DNA from 3 places in the Geodermatophilus sp. URMC 65 genome. Region 1 is predicted to be linked to each of the others. Evidence: riboswitches for the same ligand, from Rfam matches in the RefSeq annotation. Region 1 holds a riboswitch; each other region holds the start of a gene.
The links. Region 1 has a riboswitch for cyclic di-AMP ahead of ACWIX7_RS22315 (transglycosylase family protein). Riboswitches for the same ligand answer to the same signal wherever they lie in the genome.

Region 1 (5,540 bases):
CGGATGAGCGAGCGTGCGAGCTCATCGATGGGCAGTGCAGCCCGGCGGACGCCGGCGACGAGCGCCAGCGAGGAGGCGGCGTGAGCCTCCTGTCGCTGCGCGGCATCAGCCGCGAGGTCGCGCTGCCCGACGGCGGCGTGCTGCCGATCCTCACCGGGGTCGACCTCGAGGTCGCCGCGGGCGAGCACGTGGCGATCGTCGGCCGGTCCGGGTCGGGCAAGTCGACGCTGCTCAACATCCTCGGGTTGCTCGACACCCCCACTGGCGGGGAGTACCTGCTCGACGGGGAGCCGACCGACGCGCTGCGGGCCCGCCGCCGCGCCCGGCTGCGCGGCGAGGTGTTCGGGTTCGTCTTCCAGCAGTTCAACCTGCTGCCCCGGCGCACCGCGGAGGAGAACGTCGCCGCGCCGCTGCTCTACGCCCGTGGCCGCGACTACCTGCACCGGCGCCGGACGGCGCGCGACCTGCTCGACCGGGTCGGCCTGGGCGCGCGCGCCGACACCGTCCCCGAGCGGCTCTCCGGCGGCGAGCAGCAGCGGGTCGCCATCGCGCGGGCGCTGGTGCGCTCCCCGCGGGTCGTCCTCGCCGACGAGCCGACCGGCGCCCTCGACGTCGAGACCGGCGCCCAGGTGATGGCGCTGCTCGCCGAGGCCGCCGCGGAGGGCGGCGCCGCGCTGGTCACCATCACCCACGACCTGAACGTCGCCCGGCTGGCCGACCGTCGCTACCGGCTGGACGCCGGCCGGCTCACGCCGCTGGAGGACCCGACGCCGACCCTGGTCGCCCCGGCCCCTGCGCCCGCCCCGCTCGAGGAGGCGCTGCCGTGATCCCGGTGCTGGCCACCGTCGCCGAGGCGTGGAGCGAGGTGCGGGTGCACAAGGCACGCGTGGTGCTCTCCCTCGTCGGCGTCTTCCTCGCCGTCTTCGCCATGACGACGGTCACCGCGCTGGGTCTGCTCGTCGCCCAGGTGCAGCAGGAGCAGGGGGAGCGGATGGGCGGCCGCGCGGCGACCATCGCGGTCACCGCGTACGACCCGCAGACCGGGATGCCGCCGGCCGCGCAGGAGTGGGACGCCGCCGTCGCCGACCTCACCGAGCGGTACGGGATCACCGCCACGGCCAGCATCGGCTACGAGGAGACCCGCTTCCGGCTGCCCGGCGGCACCCAGGCCGTGCAGACCAAGCGAGTCTCGCCGTCCTACGGGCAGCTGCACCGCATCGAGCCGATCGAGGGCCGCTGGCTGCGCGAGGGCGATCGCGCCAGCCTGGCCCCGGCCGTCGTCGTCAACGAGGCGTTCCTCGGCGCGCTCGGCGTCCCGGACCTCTCCTCGCAGCCGACGGTCGTCATCGGCGGCCGCACCCCGGTGCGCGCGGCGGTCGTCGGCGTCGTCCGCGAGGGGTACGCCGACGAGCTGCTCGCCTACCGGGTGGACCGCTCGGCCGGCCCGTGGGACGCGCCGCGCGCGGCCGACCCGTCGGAGACGGTGTCCGGCCCACCCACGCTGGAGCTCTGGGTGCCGCCGGAGCAGGCCGACGAGGTCATGGCGGTGGTCACCAACGACCTCGGGCTCGCGCTCGGCGGCGTGCAGGTCGACGCCTACCGGCAGGACTCGCAGGGCCTGGAGGAGACCCTCGGCATGCTGCGCCTGGCGATCCGCGGGGCCGGCGTCGTCGTGCTCGTCCTCGGCGGGCTCGGCGTGCTCAACATCGGGCTGGTGACGGTGCGCCAGCGGATCCGGGAGATCGGCGTCCGGCGCAGCTTCGGTGCGACCTCGGCGCGGGTCTTCTCCGCGATCGTGCTGGAGAGCGTCTGCGCCACGTTCCTCGCCGGGCTCGCCGCCGTGGCGCTGTCGGTCGTGCTGGTGCGCAACCTGCCGTTGGAGCGGCTGCTCAACAGCGGCGTCCCGCTGGCCGACACCCCCGGCTTCCCGGTGGCCGCGGCCGTGGAGGGGCTGGTCGCGGCGACCGCGGTGGGCGCGCTGGCCGGGCTGCTGCCCGCGGTCATCGCCGTCCGGGCGCGGGTCATCGACGCCATCCGCTTCTGAAGAAGGACCCCGCGGCCCCCACCGCTCGCAGGCTCGCGGCGGGACCCTGCAGCGGGGCCGTTCCAGTCCGTCGCCAGGCTCGGCGCAGGACCCGCAAGGGTGGCCGTTCCAGTCCGTCACCGGCACCCGGCGGCCGGGGGAGTGCGTCCCCCGGCCGCCGGTCCGCCTCACGGCAGCTGCAGCACCTGGCCGACCGCGATGCGGTCCGGGCTGCTCAGCTGGTCGTCGTTGGCGGCGTACAGCGCCTGCCAGCCACCCGCGACGCCCTGCTCCGAGGCGATGCGGCCGAGCGTGTCACCGGCCTGCACCGTGTAGGTCCCGCCGGTGGCGGCCGGTGCGGGGGCGGCCACCAGGGCCGATGCGGCCGGAGCCGAACCCGCCTCGGGGGCGGAGGGGTCCAGACCCTTGCCGCAGGTCGGCCAGGCACCCGGGCCCTGCACGTCGAGCGTGCGCTCGGCGACGGCGATCTGCTGCGCCTCGGTGGCCAGGTCGGCGCGCGGCGCGTACTCGGTGCCGCCGAACGCGGCCCAGGTGCTCTGGCTGAACTGCAGGCCGCCGTAGTAGCCGTTGCCGGTGTTGATGGCCCAGTTGCCGCTGGACTCGCACTGGGCGACGGCGTCCCAGTCGTTGGGGGCCGCCGCCGAGGCCGGGGCGGCGAGGACGCCGAGGGACACGGCGGCAGCGCCGCCGAGCACCACGGCGCCGCGGCGCAGGGCGCGTGCGGGCATGCGGGAAGACGAGGACGAACGCATGGAGGACTCCCGATCCGCCGCCTGCGAGGTGAGCTGTCGGGTTCGGAGCGATCGGTGCCCCGGCCGTGCGCGCACGGCTTCACCCCGAGGTGCCCGGCCGGACCGGCCGGACACCGAGATGGGTCCCCCACCCCCGTCCTGGCTGTGCAGGAGGTACGGCGGCCGACGGACGGGGTTCGGCGGATCGGCTCCGGCACCCGGTCCCGGACGGGGGGTGCCGGGACAAGGTAACGGTCAGGTCACGGCGGTTCACCTCGTGCCCCCGGGGCAACGGGGGTGACACGGCCGGCCGTCGGGACCGGGAGCGAACGGATCACCTGGTCACGTCCCCGCGGGCGCGCGTGCACCCGCGGGGACGTGAACTGCGTCTCAATCCGGCCGCCTGTGGCCCCGTCCAGGGCCCTGGCCCCCTGCAGGGCCCCGCCGCGAGCCTGCGAGCGGTGGGGGGCAGGGGGTCCTTCTTCAGTCGCGGACGAGCAGGGCCACCGGGAGCCGCTCGAGGAGTCCCGCCACCGGCAGCCCCTCGGCGTCGGAGACGAACCGGCCGCCGGTGAGCAGGTCCCGCCAGGCCCCGGTCGGCAGCTGCAGCGCGGTGTCGCCCCAACCGACGATCGACAGGCCCACGGGCAGCCGGGTCGCCACGGGCACCACACCGCCCCGGTCGAAGGCGAGCAGGTGCTCGGCGGCGACCCCGGTCGCCGCCACCGGCTCGTACCCGGCGAACCACTCCGGGTGCTCCCGCCGCGCCCGCAGCACGCGGGAGACGACGAGCAGCTTCGCCGCGCCGGTCTCGTCGACCGGGGGGACCTCGCCGGCGTCCAGCTGCGCCAGCAGCCGGCGGCGTTGCTCGTAGTCGACCGGACGGCGGTTGTCCGGGTCGACCAGGGAGAGGTCCCACAGCTCGGTGCCCTGGTAGACGTCGGGAACGCCGGGCATCGTCAGCTGCAGCAGCTTCTGCGCCAGCGAGTTGGACCGGCCGAACGGCGCGATGCGGGCGACGAACCGCTCGATCTCGGCGTTCGTCCGCTCGTCGTCGTAGGCGGCGTCGACCATCTCCTGCAGCGCCGTCTCGAACTCCTCGTCGACGTCGGTCCACGTCGTCGACGTCCCCGCCTCGCGGGCCGCCTTCTCCGCGTAGCCGTGCGCCCGCTCGCGGGACAGCGGCCAGGCGCCGACCAGGTTCTGCCACACCAGGTGCGCCAGCGGCCGGTCGGGCAGCGGGTGCCGGGTCAGCAGCCCGCGGACCAGGTCGGCCCACTCGGCGCCCAGCTCGGCGAGCACGGCCAGCCGGGCGCGGGTGTCCTCGCTGCGCTTGGTGTCGTGGGTCGACAGCGTGGTCATCGACGCGGGCTTGCGCTCCACGCGGCGCTGCTGCGCCTCGTGGAACTCCTGCACCGTGCTGCCGAACCGCGCCGGGTCGCCGCCGACCTCGTTGAGCACCACGAACCGCGCCCACCGGTAGTAGGCGCTGTCCTCGACGCCCTTGGCCATGACCGGGCCGCTGGTCTGCTCGAAGCGGGTCGCCGCCTCGGTCCCGGCCTGGGAGAGCACCGGGTGCAGCGCGTCCACCGCGGCGGCGAGGTCGGGACGGCGCTCCCGCACGGCGGCCACGGTGGCGTCCAGGTGCTCGCGCCCGTCGGGCAGGTAGGTGCGGTAGACCGGGAAGCTGGCCAGCAGCTCGGCCAGCGCCTCGGTCTGCTGCTCCCGAGGAACGCCGGGCAGCTCGCCGATGACCCGCACCAGCCGGGCCACCTCCGAGCCGAGGATCCCGTCGGTCACCTCGCGCTTGCAGTCGTGCACCAGCCGCGCGTAGTCGACCGGCGCGCCCGTGAGCTCGGTGTCCAGCGCGCTCAGCACCGCCTCCCCGGCCGGGTCGACCAGCACGTCGTCGACCTCGGCGAGGGCGTCGTAGCCCGTCGTCCCGGCGGTCCGCCACGACTCCGGGAGGTCCTCCCCGGGCTCGAGGATCTTCTCCACCACGGTCCAGCGGCCGCCGGAGGCCTCGGCCAGCCGGTCGAGGTAGCCCTTGGGGTCGGCCAGGCCGTCGGGGTGGTCGATGCGCAGTCCGTCGACCGCGCCCTCCTCGACCAGTTGCAGCACGAGCCGGTGCGTCGCCTCGAAGACCGCCGGGTCCTCCGTGCGCAACCCGGCCAGGGTGTTGATCGCGAAGAACCGGCGGAAGTTGAGGTCGCGGTCGGCGCGCCGCCAGTCGACCAGCTCGTAGTGCTGCCGGTCGTGCACCTCCTGCGGGGTCCCGCGCTCGGTGCCCGGCGCGACGGGGAAGCGGTTGTCGTAGTAGTGCAGCTCCGGGCCGTCCGGTGTCTCGACGACCTCGAGCTTCTCGACGTCGTCCGCCGACCCGAGCACCGGGATGCGCACCCGGCCGCCGCCGAAGTCCCAGTCGACGTCGAAGGCGGCCGCGTGCGCGCTGTCCCGCCCGTGCTTGAGCACGTCCCACCACCAGGGCGCCTCGGCCGGGTCGGCGACCCCCATGTGGTTGGGCACCAGGTCGAGCACCAGGCCGAGGCCGTGCTCGTGCAGCGCCGCGACCAGCCGGTCGAAGCCGGGCCGACCGCCGCGCGACTCGTCGATGTGCGCGTGGTCGACGGTGTCGTAGCCGTGCGTGCTGCCCGACGCCGACCGCAGCAGGGGTGAGGCGTAGGCGTGGCTGACCCCGAGGTCGGCCAGGTAGCCGGCGAGGGACGCGGCGTCGTCCAGCGTGAAGTCGGCGGTGACCTGCAGCC
Region 2 (5,540 bases), 1.5 Mb from region 1:
CGGTGTACCGGGACGCAGGCGAGGTCACGCCGCTGTCGGTGCTGCTGTCCGGTGGTGGTCCGGGGGACGTCGTCGCCGCGGGGGGCCTGCTCGACGCGGTCGAGCGGCACGCGGCCGCGGTGGTAGCCGCGGCGGAGCGTCGACGGCAGGAGGCGGCGGCGCGGCGGACGGAGGCGGAGCGGACGCGGGAGACCGCCCGTGCGCGGGCTGCGGAGCTCACGACCGAGACCGCCGAGCTGGAGGCGGCCGCGGCCGCGGCGAGCCGGGACCTGGAGGCCGCCGTCGCCGCCGTCGACCGGCAGCTGGGTCGGCAGCGGGAGGAGCAGCGGGCAGCCGGCCGGCAGGCGGCGGCCGACTGGCACGGGTACCTCGGCGAGCTGGCCGCGGCCGGCGTCGCGCCGCCGTCGGCCGCGGCGCTGCGCGACCCGGCGGCGGGCCTGCCCGACGGGCTGGTGCCGGTGCCGGCGTCCGGCGGTGGAGTGCAGGCCGGGGTGGCCCGGCTGCCCGGCGCGTCGGATGCCCTGGTCGTCCCCTCCGCCGAGGCGGTCGCCGCGGTCAGCGCAGCGGTGGACGCTCTGGGGTTGCCCTACGTCCCCGGGGCGGCGGGGCCGGACGCGTGGTCCTGCGGATCGCTGGTGCACGCCGTCTACGCCTCGGTGGGCATCGACCTCCCGGACGACCAGGCGGGGCTCTTCGCGGGGACCACGCCGGTCGACCCGGCCGACGTCCTCCCGGGAGACCTGGTCTTCCTCGGTGCCGGGCGGTCCGGTCCGGCCAACGTGGGCATCGCCCTCGACGGGCGGACGGTGCTGGCGGCCGACGCCCGCGCCGGCGCCGTGGTGGTCGGCCGTCCGGCGGCCGACCGGGTGCTGGGTGCCGGGCGGCCCAGCCTCGGGCGACGCGCGGCCGTCCCCGCGACCGGACCGTCCGGCGGGGCGCTGCCGGTCGAGTGCGGCGACGTGCGGTACCCGCCCGAGACGTCCGGAGGGCGGGCGTGGGGCGGCTTCCCGAACGGGCTGATCCCGCTCAGCGCGATGTGCCCGCTGGGGGTCGCCGGCCACGTGCTGCGCTGCGACGCGGCAGCGGCCTACCAGGCGATGAGCAGCGCCTTCGCCGGTGCCTTCGGGACGCCGCTGTGCCTCACCGACTCCTACCGGAGCTACGCCGGCCAGGTGCAGCTGTACGGCGAGAAACCGGCGCTGGCCGCGGTGCCGGGCACCAGCGACCACGGCTGGGGGCTGGCCGTCGACCTCTGCGGTGGCGTCGAGCGGTTCGGGACGCCGGAGTACGCCTGGATGCTGGCCAACGCGGGCCGCTTCGGCTTCCTCCACCCGCGCTGGGCCGACCCGGGCAACGGCCGCGAGGAACCCTGGCACTGGGAGTACGCCGGCGCCTGAGCCGGAACTGTCGGTGCCCGCTCCTAGCGTCCTGCCCGGATCGACCGGGGCCACGGACGGCTCCCGCGACGAGGGTCGGAGAGCAGAGGAGTGGACCGTGTACATCGACTGCGACACCTGCACCGCCCGCGGTACCGGCTGCGGCAACTGCGTCGTCACCGTGCTGCTGGGGGCGCCACCGGGCTGGCAGGGCGCCGACCCCACGGTCGTGCCGATGGCCGGGCGGCGGGACGACCGGCTGTCCGCCGAGGACGTCGTCGTGCTGCCGCCGGGGGTGGTCGTGGAGTTCGACGAGGTCGAGCGGCGCGCCGTCCAGGTGCTGGCCGACGCCGGTCTGGTACCGCCGCTGCGCCACCAGCACTCGGTCCGCCCGGCCCCGGCACGGCGGGCCGCGCCGCAGCGGCGGGGCGGCGGTCAGGGGTCGCAGCGGCGCACCGGGTGAGCGGGGTGCTCCGGTGTCCGCGCGAGCCGGGCGCGACGGACGGCACGTCGCCGACCAGGAGGAACACGATCCCACAGTCCCCGGCACCCCCGTTCGTCACTTCTTCGACAACCCCCGGACCGTGGGCCGGTCCGGCCGGGTGGTCGTCACCCCCCACGAGGGTGACCTCGGCCGGTCACCGCCGAATCGCCCGACGCGCCGCACCGGCGCCGAGGGGGGACCGGGGACCCACCGCAGCACCGGGGTGAGTTCTCCCGCGCGCTGGTCCGCCGGGGCGCAGAGATGGGGCGCCTTCTTCCCAGCCCGAACCCGTCAGCTAACTCGGTAGGCGGTCGCTGAGGAAGAACGGAGAGCCGCCGCCCGTGGCGACCCCCGCCCTGCCCTGGGGCATGCCGTCGATCAGTTCCACCCCGACCTCCCGGTCGCGTTCCGCCGGCCCACCGTCTCGCGCGGGATCGCCCGCGGACTGGTCCTGGGCGCCACCGCCACACTCGCCCTGACGCTGCTGCCGGGCACCGCCGTCGCGGACCCGGGGACGCCACGAGCGCCGCGCAGGCCGCGCAGCTGGTCGCCCAGGCCGCGCACGAGCTCGACGTCGTCACCGAGCAGGTCAACGAGGCGGGCGAGACGCTGACGCACCAGCAGGCCGCCGTCCGGAGCGCCGACCAGGCGGTCGCCGAGGCCCAGTCGCAGCTCGACGCGCTCGACGATCGGATCCGCCAGGTCGCCCGCGCCGCCTTCACCTCGGCGACGGCATGTCCGAGCTGGACCTGCTGATGACCAGCGGGTCGGCAGAGGAGTTCGTCTCGCAGCTGGCGACCCTCGACGTCGTCGCCGGCCACACCAGCGACGTGCTCGGCGAGGTCGCCGCGTCCGCCGCCGCGGCCGAGCAGGCCCACGCCGACGCGGGCGCCGCGCAGACCGCCGCCCAGCGCACGCTCGACGACGTCACCGCCCGCCAGGCCCGGCTCGAGGCGGACATCGCCGACCACCAGGCGCAGTACGACGCCCTGTCGGCGCCGCAGCAGCAGGAGGTCGTGGCCGCGCACGCCGGCCAGCCGGTCGCCGCCGCGCCGGCCGCCGCGGCCACCGGCGCCACGCAGGCCGCCGTCGACACCGCCCTGGCGCAGGTCGGGGACCCGTACGTGCGGGGGGCGCCGGCGGGCCGGACGCCTTCGACTGCTCGGGGCTGACCCAGTACGCGTACGCCGCGGCCGGCACCAGCCTGCCGCACTCGTCGCGGATGCAGGCGACGATGGGCTCGCGGTGTCCCGGTCCGAGCTGCGGCCGGGCGACCTGATCTCCTACTACAGCCCCGTCAGCCACGTGGCGATGTACATCGGCAACGGCCAGATGGTGCACGCCTCGACGTCGGGCCAGCCGGTGGAGGTCGTGAGCGTCGACTCGATGGGCGGCATCACCGCGATGCGCCGCATCGCCTGAAGGACCCCGTCCTCCCCACCCCCTCGCAGGCTGGGGGCGGGCCCCTGGACGGGGCCAGCGGGACCCCCTCGACCTCGCCAGCCCGAGCAGGGGCCGGACGAGTGCGGGTCCGGGGCCGGTACCGGTGGCTCGCCTAGGATCGGCCTGGTGAGCGGGGCAGGCCGGGCAGGTGCTCGCGTCGCGCTCCTGGTCGCGGGCGTGCTCGGCGCCGCGCTCGTCGTCGTCCTCGTCGTGGTCCCGCCGTGGACGCTGCTGCCCGAGCCGTCGGGTGGGCGTACGCCCGTCGACCCGGCGTCGGTCCTGCCCCCGGAACTCCTCACCCGGACCGAGGCCTTCGCCGGGGCGCTGCGCCCGGCCTCGCTGACCTCGTTGCTGCTCGGCCTGGCCGTCTCCGCCGTCCTGGGGCTGACCCCGCTGGGGGCGCGGCTGGTGCGGGCCGTGGCGCGACCGGTCGGCGGCGGGTGGGTCGCCCAGGCGCTGCTGGGCACGGCGGCCGTGGTGCTCCTCGGCCGGCTGGCCACGCTGCCGGTGTCGGCGTATGCCGAGGTGGTCCGCCACCGGTACGGCATCTCGATCCGCAGCTGGGGGCTGTGGCTGCGTGACGTCGCGGTTTCGACCGCCATCAGCGCGGTCCTCACCGCCCTCGCGCTGGCGGCCTTCCTCTGGCTGGTGCGGCGGGCGCCGCGCACCTGGTGGGCGTGGGCCGCGGCGGTGGCGGCCGGCTTCGTCGTCGTCGGGTCGTTCCTCTACCCGCTGGTCATCGAGCCGGCGTTCAACCGCTTCGAGCCGCTGCCCCCCGGTGAGCTGCGCACCGAGCTGCTCGACCTGGCAGAGGCGAACGGCACCCCGGTGCAGGACGTGCTCGTCTCCGACGCCTCCCGGCGGACCACGGCGCTCAACGCCTACGTCTCCGGCTTCGGGTCGACCCGCCGCATCGTCCTCTACGACACGACGCTCGAGCAGCTGTCCGACGAGGAGGTCGAGTCGATCGTGGCGCACGAACTCGGCCACGTCGTCCACGGCGACGTGCTCACCGGCACCCTGGTCGGGGCGCTGGGGACAGCGGCCGCGGTGGCGCTGTCGGGCTGGCTGCTGTCCTGGACGCCGCTGCTGCGCCGCGGGGGCGCGCAGTCGCCTGCGGACCCGGCCGTCGTCCCCCTGGTCCTGCTCCTGCTGTCGGTGGGCGGGCTGGTGAGCACGCCGGTGCAGAACCTGGTGTCGCGGCAGGTCGAGGCGCGCGCCGACCTGCGCGCGCTCGACCTCACCGGGGACGCCGGGGCGTTCATCGCGATGCAGCGCGCGCTGGCCGCCACCAACCTCAGCGACCCGGACCCGCCCGCGGCCTGGCAGTGGTTCTTCGGTTCGCACCCGACCGGCGCGCAGCGGATCGCCTTCGCGGAGGACTGGCAGCGGCTGGAGGACGCCGGGTGAGGACGCTGGTCGTCACCAACGACTTCCCGCCACGCCAGGGCGGCATCCAGACCTTCGTCGCCGCACTGCTGGCCCGCCGCCCGCCGGGGTCGCTGGTCGTGCTCGCCTCCCGGTTCCCCGGGTGGGAGGCCCACGACGCCGCGCTGCCCTACGAGGTGGTCCGCCACCCGACCGGCATGCTGCTGCCCACACCCGGAGTGGCCCGCGCGGCGGCCGGGTTGGCCCGCCGGCACGGCTGCGACACCGCCTTCTTCGGCGCCGCGGCCCCGCTGGGGTTGCTCGCCCCGGCCCTGCGGGACGCCGGGGTGCGCCGCCTGGTCGGCGCCACGCACGGTCACGAGACCGGCTGGGTCGCGCTGCCCGGCGCGCGGCAGTTGATGCGGCGGATCGCCGCCGGGCTCGACGTGCTGACCTACATCAGCGACTACACGCGTGCCCGGCTGGCGCCGGCGCTGGGCGGGGTCACCCGGATGGCGCAGCTCTCGCCCGGCGTGGACGTCGACCGCTTCACCCCGGACGCCGACGGGGCGGCGGTGCGGGCGCGCCACCAGCTGGGCAGCGCACCCGTCGTCGCCTGCGTCTCACGTCTGGTGCCGCGCAAGGGCCAGGACGTGCTGGTCGCGGCGTGGCCACGGGTGCTCGCGCGGCACCCCGACGCGCGGCTGCTGCTCGTCGGCGGCGGCCCGCTGGAGGACCGCCTGCGCCGGGAGGTCGCCGCACGCGGGCTGGAGCGCTCCGTCGTCCTCACCGGGCCGGTGCCACCGGAGCAGCTGCCCGAGCACTACGCGGCAGGCGACGTGTTCGCCATGCCCTGCCGCACCCGCCGC
Region 3 (5,540 bases), 410 kb from region 1:
CGTCGGCGCTGGAGTTCTGCGGCGACTACGTCGACCAGCACGGTCCCGACGCGCCACCGCTGAACAACGCCGCGGAGTCCTGCTGCGAGGGGCTCATGGCCCTGGCGGCCCTCGCCCGGCGCGCCGGCAGCTTCGACGTCCACCGGATGGTCGCCGTCGCCGACGGGCTGGGCTACGACGGGCCGCGCGGCCCGGTGTCCTTCGCCGGCAACCACCTCCAGCAGCGGGTCCACCTCGCCGTGGCCGACGGCTACGACTTCGACGTCCTCGCCGCGCTCTAGCGGGACCACCTGCGCACTCCTCTTGACAGTTCTTTTCACCTGAATAAGTTGCAGGTGAAAAGAACGGAGGAGTCATGGCCACGTACGTGTTCCGCTGCCCCGACTGCTCGGTGTTCGAGGTGGTGATCCCGATGTCCTCGCTGCGCTCCACGCACCCCTGCCCGACGTGCGCGGAGGAGTCCCCCCGGGTGTGGACCGCGCCCGCCCTGGCGACGACACCCGCCGCACTGCACCGCGCCGTCTCGGCCGCCGACGCCAGCGCCGAGGCGCCGCAGGTGGTCCGTTCGATCCCCGCCGGCAGGCCCCGGCCGCGGAGCCGGCGGTGGAGTCCCACCACGGGCGCCGCCCCGGTCAACGCGGCGCACCGTCCCGCGGGCCCGCACCCCTCACTGCCGCGCTGGTGACCCGTGGGCGCCGTCGGCCTGCTCTACGTCTGTGCCGTGCTCGTCGTCAACGGGTTCATGCTGCTGGGGCGCGTGAGCCCGCGCAGCGCCGCACCGCTGAACCTCTTCGTCGGCGGGCTCCAGGTGGTCACGCCGACCTACCTCATCATCGCCGCGGGCGGTGACCAGGCGCAGATCGCGCTCGCCGCGGGGCTCTACTACTTCGGCTTCACCTACCTGTGGGTGGGCATCAACGGCATCACCGGCTGGCCGGCCGAGGGACTCGGCTGGTTCTCCCTGGTCGTGGCCGCTGCCGCCGTGGGTTTCGCCGCCCACTCCTGGCTGGAGGTCGGTGACCGGACCTTCGCCGTCATCTGGCTGCTGTGGGCGGTCCTGTGGTTCTGCTTCTTCCTGCTGATGGCCGGGCACAAGGACCACCTCATCGGCGCGGTCGGCGTCCTGACCCTGGGGGAGGGGCTGCTCACGGCCGCCGTCCCGGCCTTCCTGATCATCACCGGTTGGTGGAGCGAGTCGCTCACCACTGCCCTCGTCGTCGCCGCCCTCGGGGTGCTCCTGCTCGTCGCCAGCGTCCCGCTCAGCCGGACCCTGTCCGCCTCCGCTCCGCCCACCCCCACCCAGCCCGGTGCCGCACCGGGCGCCCAGTGAGAGGAAACCGCCATGCCCGAGGTCGTGTTCAGCGTCGACCAGAGCAGGTCCATGCGGGACCAGGCCGTCCCCGGCCACAACCGCTGGCACCCGGACATCCCGCCGGCGGTCACCGTCCGTCCGGGGCAGGACTTCCGGGTGGAGTGCAGGGAGTGGACCGACGGCCAGATCGGCAACAACGACTCGGCCAACGACGTGCGGGACGTCGACCTCTCCCACGCCCACATGCTCTCCGGGCCGATCGCCGTGGAGGGGGCCGAGCCGGGTGACCTCCTGGTCGTCGACATCCTCGACCTCGGCCCGGTGCCGCAGGTCCAGGGCCCCAACTGCGGGGAGGGCTGGGGGTACTCCGGGATCTTCGCCAAGGTCAACGGCGGGGGCTTCCTCGCCGACTACTTCCCCGACGCCTACAAGGCCATCTGGGACTTCCGCGGGCAGAAGTGCACCTCCCGCCACGTCCCCGGGGTCGAGTACACCGGCATCACCCACCCCGGCCTGTTCGGCACCGCGCCGTCGGCGGACCTGCTGGCGCGCTGGAACGCCCGCGAGCGCGCGCTGATCGCCACCGACCCCGACCGCGTCCCGCCGCTGGGGCTGCCGCCGCTGCCCGACAACGTCCTGGGCGGCACGGCCACCGGTGACCTGCTCGGGGCGATCGGGCGGGACGGCGCCCGCACCGTCCCGGCGCGGGAGAACGGCGGCAACCACGACATCAAGAACTTCACCCGCGGCAGCCGGGTGTTCTACCCGGTGTACGTCGACGGCGGGCTGCTCTCCGGCGGGGACCTGCACTTCAGCCAGGGCGACGGCGAGATCAACTTCTGCGGCGCCATCGAGATGGGCGGCTTCATCGACTTCTCCGTCGACCTCATCAAGGGCGGCATGGAGACCTACGGCGTCACGACCAACCCGATCTTCATGCCCGGCCGGGTCGAGCCGCGCTACTCGGAGTTCCTGACGTTCATCGGTGTCTCGGTCGACCACCGCGACGACACGAACGTCTACATGGACGCGACGCTGGCCTACCGCAACGCCTGCCTGAACGCCATCCGCTACCTGGAGAAGTGGGGCTACACCGGCGAGCAGTCCTACCTCATCCTCGGCACCTCGCCGATCGAGGGCCGGATCGGTGGTGTGGTGGACATCCCCAACGCCTGCTGCTCGGTCTTCCTGCCGACGGAGATCTTCGACGAGGACATCCGGCCCGGCGGCCAGGGCCCGCAGCGCAGGGACCGCGGGCAGGTCTGCGTCACCTCCTGACCGAGGTGCTGCGGCCGGGCGCCGGCGGCCGACGGTCCGCCCGCGCCCGGCCCCCCGACCCGGCTTCCCGCCGGCGCTCGCACTCGCAGGACCCCTACACCCTCCGGCCCCCGATCCGGGGGTGGACGACGTGCATCACCTCACGAAAACGGGGCCGCGGATTGTCACAGTTCGATGACGCCGTTACGGTCGATGGGTCCGGTCGGTCGTTCCGCCTCCGAAGGGGGCCCGAGCGGACGCCGCCGAGTCGCCCCTTCGGGGCGAGCCGGGGACCCACCGCAGTACTGGGGTGAATCCGCTCCTGGACGCACGTCCGGGGGCAGGTAGGGCTGCTTCCCGCCCGAACCCGTCAGCTAACTCGGTAGGCGGCTCACGGAAGAAACGGAGAGCCGCCGGATGGCGTGCGCCTGCCCCGCTGCACCACCCCGCCGGCTCCGGTCCCGGGGGCGCTCGCGCACCTGACCGCCCGCGGCCGTCCGCAGCGGACGTCGCCCGCGCAGGCCCACCGGACCCCCCCGAGCACCTCAGCTCGACCGGCACCCCGCCGTTCCCCTCCGGTGCGCCCGCCCCGGCGCTCGCCGCACGGCCGCAGCCCCCTGCCGTCCGCACGCCTCCGCAGCTCCGCGCGCCCGCGCGCCGCTGCGCCCGCACCCCGGAGAACTCCCATCCCCATGGACACGCGCACTCCCACCTCTGGCCGCCTCGCCCGCGCACGCCGCCGTCCCGCCCTGTACCTGGGGGCGGCCACCGCCGGCGCCGTCCTGGCCGGCGTCGTCGTCGGCACCGAGCCGGCCGCGCAGGCCGGGGCCGCGCCGCCGCGGACCGTCAGCGTCGCCCAGGAGCTCGGGCTGACCGCCGGGTCCGGCCCGGTCGACGTCGCCACCGAGCTGCAGCCGCTGCAGGACCTCGCCGCCACCCGCAGCACCCGCGAGGCCGCCGAGACCGCTGCCCAGCAGGTCCAGGCCGCCGCCGACCAGGCGGTGCTCGACCGGCAGCGGGCCGAGGCCGAGGCCGCCGCGAAGGTCGCCGCGGACGCCGCCGCGAAGGCCGAGGCGGAGGCCGCGCAGGCCGCCGCCCCGGCGCAGGCGGGTGCGGCAGCTCCCGCGGCGGCCGCGCCCCGGGCCTCGGCCGCCTCGGCCGGCACGGTCGCGCGCGTCACCAACACCGCCGGCCCCGTCGCCGCGGTCGTGCAGGCCGCGGCCAACGCCGTCGTCAGCGCCGTGCCCGGCGCCGGCTCGATCACCCTGGGCGGCACCCGCCCGAGCGCGGCCGACCCGGGCGGCCACCCGTCCGGCCTGGCGCTGGACTACATGGTGATGTCCGACGCCGCCCTCGGGGACGCGATCGTCGAGTACCACAAGGCCCACTGGGACGAGCTCGGCGTCGACTACATCATCTGGCAGCAGCGGATGCTGTCCTCGCCGAACGGCTCCTGGAAGGCGATGGCCGACCGCGGCGGCGCGACGGCCAACCACATGGACCACCCGCACGTGAACTACCGAAGTTGACCTGCGGTTGCCCGCCGCGCCGGCGGGGCAGGACGGCACGATGGGCACCAGCTCCTCCCGTCCCGTCCCGCCGACCCTCGTCGACGCCAACCGGCTCTGGGTCGACTCACGCGTCCGTGCGCTGGTCCAGCGCCGCGTCGAGGCACCGGTCCTGCTCCGGCTGGGCGGGCCGGTGCCCGGCGGCCGGGTCCTGGAGCTCGGCACCGGGCGGCGCGGCACCGGGTTGCGCCTGGCGCTGGAGGTCTTCGGCGCCGCACACGCCGACGGCGTCGAGCGGTACGAGCCGAGCGTCGCGGCATGCCGGGCGGCGGTCCGCGACCTGGGCGGCCGGGTCGACGTGCAGCGCGGCGACGTGACGGCGCTGGTCGCGCAGGACGGGGCCTACGACGCGGTCTTCGGCTACCACGTCCTGCACCACGCCGACGCCTGGCGGGACGTGGTCCGGGAGGCGGCGCGGGTGCTGCGGCCCGGCGGGCGCCTCTACTCCTGCGAGATGACCGCGCGCTTCGTCGACAGCCGCCCGCTGCGGGCGGTCTCCCGCCACCCCGCCGACGGCGACCGGCCCACCCCGGACGGCCTCGCCGCCGCGTGCCGGGCGGCGGGGCTGACCGTGACCGCGCAGGACACCCGGCTCGCCGGCTGCTGGACGGCGCTGGTCGCGACCCGGCCCTGAGCCGGCCGGACCCTGAGCCGGCCGGACCCTGGGCCGGCCGGACCCTGGGCCGGCCGCCCGGCAGGCGTCAGAAGAGCGGGGTGACCGTCCGCGCGGTGTCGTGCTCGGCGATGAAGGCGCGGACGACCGGGTAGATCTCGGCCTCCCAACGCGAGCCGGCGAACACGCCGTAGTGACCCACGCCCGGCTGCAGGTGGTGCCGGCGCCGCTCGGGCGGGAGCCCGGTGCACAGCGCGTGCGCGGCCTCGGTCTGCCCGGGTGAGCACATGTCGTCCTGGGCGCCCTCGACGGTGAGCAGCGCGGTCTCCTCGATGAGCGAGGGGTCGACGTGCCGGCCCCGCCAGGTCAGGACGCTGCGGGGCAGGTCGTGCGCCATGAAGACGCGCTGCAGCGTCTCCAGGTAGAACTCCGCGGGCACGTCCATCACCGCGCCGTACTCGTCGTAGAAGGCGCGGGTGGCGGCCGCGGTCGCCTCGTCGCCGGCCACCATGGCGCGGTACATCCCCAGGTGGGCACCGAGGTGCCGCCGCGGGTTCATCGACATGAACGCCGCGAGCTGGGCGACCCCGGGGTAGACCCGCCGTCCGGCGCCCGGGTACCGGGCCGGGACGGTCGTGATCAGCAGCCGCTCGTACCGGGACAGCGGGACGCGGCCGGCGTTGGCGTTGACCCGGTTGGGGTTGACCCGGGTGTCGATCGGGCCGGCGATCAGCGTGAGGCTGCGCGGCTGGGCGGGGTCGTCGTCGGCGGCCAGCAGGGCGACGGCGGC

Region 2: it holds a riboswitch for cyclic di-AMP, as region 1 does, so the genes downstream of both, ACWIX7_RS01655 (hypothetical protein) here and ACWIX7_RS22315 (transglycosylase family protein) in region 1, are expected to answer to the same signal.
Region 3: it holds a riboswitch for cyclic di-AMP, as region 1 does, so the genes downstream of both, ACWIX7_RS24220 (hypothetical protein) here and ACWIX7_RS22315 (transglycosylase family protein) in region 1, are expected to answer to the same signal.

The regions. Positions count from the first base shown of each region.
Region 1 is NZ_CP199954.1:4,596,925-4,602,464, forward strand. Features, by position in the region: gene ACWIX7_RS22300 (efflux RND transporter periplasmic adaptor subunit) at 1-7, shown strand, start outside; gene ACWIX7_RS22305 (ABC transporter ATP-binding protein) at 81-827, shown strand; gene ACWIX7_RS22310 (ABC transporter permease) at 824-2,044, shown strand; gene ACWIX7_RS22315 (transglycosylase family protein) at 2,212-2,772, opposite strand; cyclic di-AMP (ydaO/yuaA leader) riboswitch at 2,800-2,967, opposite strand; gene treY (malto-oligosyltrehalose synthase) at 3,259-5,540, opposite strand, start outside.
Region 2 is NZ_CP199954.1:355,861-361,400, reverse strand. Features, by position in the region: gene ACWIX7_RS01665 (D-alanyl-D-alanine carboxypeptidase family protein) at 1-1,397, shown strand, start outside; gene ACWIX7_RS01660 (hypothetical protein) at 1,495-1,839, shown strand; cyclic di-AMP (ydaO/yuaA leader) riboswitch at 2,026-2,185, shown strand; gene ACWIX7_RS01655 (hypothetical protein) at 2,595-3,032, shown strand; partial or broken gene ACWIX7_RS01650 (C40 family peptidase) at 3,029-3,282, shown strand; gene ACWIX7_RS01645 (M48 family metallopeptidase) at 3,430-4,713, shown strand; gene ACWIX7_RS01640 (glycosyltransferase family 4 protein) at 4,710-5,540, shown strand, end outside.
Region 3 is NZ_CP199954.1:5,002,113-5,007,652, forward strand. Features, by position in the region: gene ACWIX7_RS24200 (substrate-binding domain-containing protein) at 1-281, shown strand, start outside; gene ACWIX7_RS24205 (zinc ribbon domain-containing protein) at 356-685, shown strand; gene ACWIX7_RS24210 (AmiS/UreI family transporter) at 689-1,330, shown strand; gene fmdA (formamidase) at 1,343-2,590, shown strand; cyclic di-AMP (ydaO/yuaA leader) riboswitch at 2,821-2,973, shown strand; gene ACWIX7_RS24220 (hypothetical protein) at 3,262-4,098, shown strand; gene ACWIX7_RS24225 (class I SAM-dependent methyltransferase) at 4,139-4,771, shown strand; gene phaZ (polyhydroxyalkanoate depolymerase) at 4,839-5,540, opposite strand, start outside.